DNA from 2 places in the Paenibacillus sp. FSL P4-0184 genome. Region 2 is predicted to be linked to the other one. Evidence: riboswitches for the same ligand, from Rfam matches in the RefSeq annotation. Region 2 holds a riboswitch; the other holds the start of a gene.
The links. Region 2 has a riboswitch for preQ1 ahead of queF (preQ(1) synthase). Riboswitches for the same ligand answer to the same signal wherever they lie in the genome.
Positions count from the first base shown of each region.

Region 1 (3,172 bases), on a different contig from region 2:
CACGAATCTGCTCATTCGCATTACGGGATTGTTCGGAAAGCTTGCGTACTTCTCCGGCAACCACGGCAAAGCCGCGTCCATGTTCTCCTGCACGTGCTGCTTCGATCGAAGCATTGAGCGACAGCATTTGGATTTGCTTCGTAATTTCAGTAATGCTATGAACGACTTCTCCGATCATTACTGAACGTTCATTCATAACTTGTAATTGCTCCAGCGACTGCAGGGAGGCACGTTCAACATGGCGCATTTGCAGAACGGCACTTTGGGCAATCTCATTACCGCCAATCGCTTCAGCGGAAGCTTCACTGATCTGCTCAGTGACTTCGGTGGCTGCTGAAGCAATATGCTGAATACCGAAATTGATTTCTTCCATAGCTTTTGAATTATCTAGAGCGCTGCTCGCGATGGTCGTACTACCTTTGCCAATTTCTACAACAGATGTACTAGAGTGGTCTGCCATTTCATTTAGGACCTCAACACGTTCTCTTAAAGAATTGGAATCGGTGACCACAGTATTTGAGGTGACGAGTACATGTCCAATCATTTCTTTTAGGCGCACGGTCATCGCTTGGAAGCTTCTGGACAGTTGAGCTACCTCATCACTGCCCTTAACCGTTAATTCCTCTGTGAAATCTCCCTCTGCAAGACGGGCACTGTAAGCTGCAAGCTTTGAGATAGGACGAGTAATCCGCATACTCATAAACCAGGCACCAGTTGAGCCTATGATCAGCGTTAGCAGAGTGATCCCGGCGCTGGTCCACAGAATACTGTCTGTTTTTTCTTGAATAAAGCTTACATCACTGCTGATTCCGATAACCATCGTACTTCCGGGAATTCCGATATAAGCTGACTTATGTACACCATGCGAGTCCTTGTATGTATCGCTTAGTCCACTCTTTCCTTTAAGAGCTTGCTGCATTGCAGAGGTTACCTTAACAATTTCCTCCGGCTTTAATTTTGCATCATGATCTACGGACAGAACCTCAGCTTCCTTGCCTTTTAGATTGAGTAGAAAAATAGTCTCAACCCCATGCTGCTTTCTCTTATCCTGAAAATAGAATTCAAGATTGGTGGCTGCTTGTTCGTTCTTCTTTAGTGCTTGCTGAGCATGCATTGTATTTATATTCTTATATACGTCCTGAGCAGCTGCAGTTAGAATTTGATTGATTTGTGGCATGACATAGCTGTTGAAAATACTGGTGGATATAAAGTAGAAGCTGGTACTTAACAAAAGAGACGTGAGTAATAGAACTACAAATAATAAACGCGTAAATCTGCGACTGATCGACTGCTTGAAACGAAACATATTGTTCTCCCCCTTTTTATGGGCAGCGAAGCCCCATTTCTTTATATCCCTACCGACTGCTAGTGACTGGCAACCTGCAATATATTCCATAGTTATGTAATATATCAACTAAATGGATCGGGAATGAAGTGTTTGATACTATTCTATAGAATTAACCTCTGGATGAATAGTGAAAGTTTTAGTTTATATAGCATATTTTTCTGAAAAAGATGAATTATTACTGACACTTTTATTTTTAGTTAATAAAAATGGGTATAAATACCCATTTCATAAATTGTTTATTTTTATGGATTGTTTGACGACAGTGTGATAGAGTATTAATGTTTTGTTCCAAAACTTAATGTAAGCCGCGGTTCGTAACCATCCCGCGTAAACAAAACTAGGAGGAGTTTAAGCAATATGTTTAATTTGATGTGGGGAGTTTTATTTGTTATTGTCAATTTTGCTTTTTTTCTACTCTGTTACCGCCTGTTCGGCAAAAGTGGAATGTATGCCTGGGTAGGTATCGCTACTGTAATTGCAAACATTCAGGTAGCTAAGACGATTGCTATGCCATTTGATATCGTGATGACACTCGGAAATACGATGTATGTCACTTTATATATGACCAGCGATTTGCTTAATGAGAAGTATGGAAGAGCAGAAGCACGTAAAGCGGTTTGGTTTGGCTTCTTCACCTTGCTTATGACGACAGTCATTATGCAGATGGTACTAGTATTTAAGCCGCAAGAGACCGATATTGCTCAGTCTTCTTTGGAGACGATCTTTGGTCTGATGCCTCGACTAGCGTTGGGTAGTCTAACTGCTTACTTCATTAGTCAGTTCTTAGACGTTCGGTTGTACTCCTGGATTCGCAAATATTACAGCACCTCAAGTCAGTTGTGGATTCGTTCCAATGGCAGTACGATGGTTAGCTCCTTTGTGGATACACTAATCTTCTGCACCATTGCATTTGCTGGGTTGTATAACTGGAGTGTGTGGTTTGAAATTTTGCTTACAACGTATCTAGCGAAATTCTTACTAACCGCAGTAAGCACACCTATCTTATATATCGCCCGAACTTTTACTTTTGCTGAAGATGGAATACCATCATCCGCTCATAAGAAGGAATAAACAACAATACAGCCAGCGCGTACCGATCATAATCGATGCGCGCTGTTTGATTTTTCCAGTCGTAAGAGGGCTCAATCGTTCCATATAAATATGTACATAAAATTAATATAAAGCTAAAATAAGCTATCGTAGCCATTCTAATTGTATCCCGAGCGAAGAGAGTGTACATAATCGGTAGTCACAGAAATTACGAATAGGTGTGGTGAAGGATGAATCTAGTAGTTCCTATACTGCGTCATGCAGCAGAACAGCCCGACAGCATTGCCTTAACCCATGACCAAGCAACTCATACCTATGCAACATTAGTGCAAGCGATGCGGAGAATTGCCAATGGTCTACAGCAAAAGGGCCTTAAGCATGACAAAATCGCTATTTTATCTACGAATCGCATTGAATTTGTCGAGGTTTTCTTGGGGGCTATTTATGCAGGCTGTGTTCCCATTCCTTTAGATCCCAAGTGGAGTGCAAATGAACTGCGGGTTATTATAGAGCAGTGCCAGCCGACAATGATTTTTGCCGAGCCGGAAGCTGCAAAGAATTTGGTCTTCAAGGACCAAGCCATCCCAACGCTGACTTTTTCAAATGAACGAACAGGTTCCTATGATCAGTGGTTGAAGGCTCAGAAGCCAGAAGCTGAATTGGATGAGACGAACGAGTTATTATTTATCGGTTTTACTTCAGGCACAACTGGGCTACCCAAAGGATATATGCGTACCCATTTATCGTGGTTAAAGAGCTTTGAGGTATCGAGTG
Region 1 covers NZ_JBBORN010000001.1:701,923-705,094, reverse strand. Annotated here, with positions in the region: gene MKY52_RS02940 (methyl-accepting chemotaxis protein) at 1-1,306, opposite strand, end outside; PreQ1 riboswitch class I at 1,650-1,695, shown strand; gene MKY52_RS02935 (queuosine precursor transporter) at 1,706-2,419, shown strand; gene MKY52_RS02930 (AMP-binding protein) at 2,629-3,172, shown strand, end outside.
Region 1: it holds a riboswitch for preQ1, as region 2 does, so the genes downstream of both, MKY52_RS02935 (queuosine precursor transporter) here and queF (preQ(1) synthase) in region 2, are expected to answer to the same signal.

Region 2 (3,172 bases):
TATTCTAAAAAGGGGGGAGTGTTATTGATTCAGCTAACTGAGGTCTCAAAATATTATCAGGAGAGGTGTGCAGTTGATCGAATTACTTTCACTGTGGAGAAAGGTGAGGTCTTTGGATTTCTAGGTCCCAATGGTGCAGGGAAAACTACAACGATGCGCATGATGACAGGGCTTCTTCAGTCTACAAGCGGAGAAATTTTAATTAATGGCATGAATATTTCACGTCATAAAAAAGAAATCCATGCTCAAATTGGTGTTGTTTTCGAGCTTCCGAACCTATACATGCGTAGTTCTATTCGAAATAATCTGGAGCTGTTCGCTGATCTGTATAGGGTAGCAGGAAATCGAGTGAATGAAGTCATGGAAACCCTCCAGCTGTTAGATAAGGAAAAAGCTAAAGTAAGCAGCTTATCCAAAGGCTGGAAGCAGCGTGTTCTAATCGCCAGAGCATTATTACATAAGCCTCAAGTGTTGTTTTTAGATGAGCCTACAAGTGGGTTAGATCCAAATTCAGCTTCACTCATACGTAATCACGTCAAGAGAATTCAAGAAGAAGGTACAACCATTGTCCTAACGACGCATGATATGCACGAAGCCGAGGCATTAAGCGATAGAGTGGGCATCATGCACGCTGGTGCATTGGTGGCACTTGATGAACCGCATAGACTTAAGACCATTTATGGTAAACCAGAAATTGAAGTTATATATCAGCAGGATGGGAAAGTGGTTATGAAATCCTGGCCGATTGCAGAAGAAGCTACTAAAGATCATATCTATCAGTTAATGTCTACGAATCAAATTCTAAGTATGCACAGCAAAGAAGCTTCGCTGGCAGATGTATTCGCTGCCCTGACGGGAAGTGAGCTAAGTTGAGTTATCAGATATGGAAGCTGTTTAAACATGAAAGTAAGGATATACTGCGTAATCCTGCGACTGTAATTCTAATAATTTTGCCTATATTTATGGCTAAAATCATCATCACTGTAGTGGACAAGAGCGGTTTGGACTTCATGCTTCTTTCTACATGGATATTATTTGCGCAAGTGATGGTTGGGATCATGATTACCGGCCCAGGATTAATTGAGGAGCGGGAGAGTAAGACTTATGATGCACTGTTGATTACTCCGCTAAGCAGAGGCCAGATTATTACTGCGAAAGCTGGATCTGTTCTTGTTTTTTCTTTGTTATCACAGCTGATTATTTATGTACTAAATCAAGGTTTGACAATGGATTTACTCCCTTCCTTATTGTATATGTTATTGGGTGGAATTATCTTTGTGCAAGTTGGAATTATCATTGGTTTAAAGGTAAGTTCCTCCAAAAATGGTTCAGCCATCTGCTCCGCATTTATGGTTGTTTTTTTCTTAGTAGCTTCTGTGTACGTCGCTCTTCCAGAATGGACCTATCCGATCTTTGTTATTCTGCCAAGTATTGAAATCGTTCAGAATTTGAACAGTATTCTAAATGGAGAAGGAGTATTGCTCCTAGAAAGCCTGCTTTTGCTCTTGTGGATTGTGGTACTTTCGCTCTGGATTTGGAAGACGGGCAAAGCGTAGAACTTGTCAGAAGCAAATTACCATGGTATAGTTCAAGACGCAATATGCATGAAGAAGAAGTCTGCACGGATTGTGCAGGAGAGGTTCGCGAACTCCCTCTATAAAAAACTAAGAGTATCTTAAATCTTATAAGCGGATGCAGTCCTTAACCCGGATGTTGCTTCCGTTTCTTCTTAGTGGAGCAAAGTTTTCGAAATCTCGTTCTTCTTTCCATTACCGGCCAAGGCCGAAGGAAAAGAGAGGGGTTTTTTGTCGTGTCAGAAGGAAGATTGAAAGAGGAAATGCAAGAAGTCACTTTACTTGGTAATCAGGGAACGCAGTACAAGTTTGGTTATGATCCAGCTATTCTTGAGGTGTTTGATAACAAGCATCCAGGGCGTGATTATTTTGTTAAATTCAACTGCCCTGAGTTTACTAGCTTATGTCCTGTTACAGGTCAGCCGGATTTTGCCACATTGTATATTTCGTATATTCCTGAACAGAAAATGGTGGAATCTAAATCATTAAAGCTGTATCTGTTTAGCTTCCGTAACCACGGTGACTTTCATGAGGACTGCGTCAACATTATTATGAATGATCTGATCTCACTGATGGACCCACGATATATTGAGGTATGGGGCAAGTTCACTCCGCGTGGAGGCATATCTATTGATCCTTATTGCAACTATGGAAGACCGGGTACGAAGTATGAGGCGATGGCGGAGCACCGCTTAATGAATCACGACCTCTATCCGGAAAAAGTGGATAACCGCTAATCCCAACAAGTTGATAAGGAGAGATTAAGATGAACAAAAAAGCACTCGTCGTATTTAGCGGCGGACAAGATAGCACCACTTGCCTGGTTTGGGCATTGAAGCAGTTTGAGGAAGTGCAGGTAGTTACCTTTAATTATAATCAGCGTCATGCAGCTGAAATCGAAGTTGCTACAGAAATAGCAGCTAAGTTTAATGTAAAACAGCATATCCTTGATCTTGGGCTGCTTAATCAGCTGGCACCAAATGCACTAACCCGCCAGGATATTGATATCGTTGCTGGCGAAGGTGATGAGCTTCCTAGTACATTTGTTGACGGACGGAATCTGTTATTTTTATCTTTTTCCGCAATATTAGCTAAACAATTGGGTTACTCCCATATCGTCACTGGTGTCTGCCAAACGGACTTTAGCGGGTATCCGGACTGCCGTGATGTATTTGTGAAATCATTGAATGTTACGCTGAATTTATCTATGGACTATGAGTTTGCGATACACACTCCATTGATGTGGCTGGATAAAAAAGAAACGTGGAAGATGGCAGATGAACTTGGTTATTTTGATTATGTTCGCGAACACACATTGACCTGTTACAACGGTATTATTGGCAGTGGCTGCGGTACTTGTCCAGCCTGTCTGTTGCGTCAGCGTGGTCTTGAGCAATATGAGGCGGAGAAAATGGAGGCCGGATCTTAATGCTTAACGAGGTTTCAGTCTGCAAAATATTTACGTTTGATGCGGCGCATCAATTAATTGGTCACAAAGGGAAATGCAGCAATCTCCATGGACATACTTATAAGCTCGAAGTAGTGCTTAAGGGCAAACCAGAGGCTACGGAAGGCCATTCAGACGAAGGGTTTGTTAT
Region 2 covers NZ_JBBORN010000002.1:1,557,641-1,560,812, reverse strand. Annotated here, with positions in the region: gene MKY52_RS28725 (ABC transporter ATP-binding protein) at 25-873, shown strand; gene MKY52_RS28720 (ABC transporter permease) at 870-1,556, shown strand; PreQ1 riboswitch class I at 1,631-1,674, shown strand; gene queF (preQ(1) synthase) at 1,838-2,311, shown strand; gene queC (7-cyano-7-deazaguanine synthase QueC) at 2,341-3,003, shown strand; gene MKY52_RS28705 (6-pyruvoyl trahydropterin synthase family protein) at 3,003-3,172, shown strand, end outside.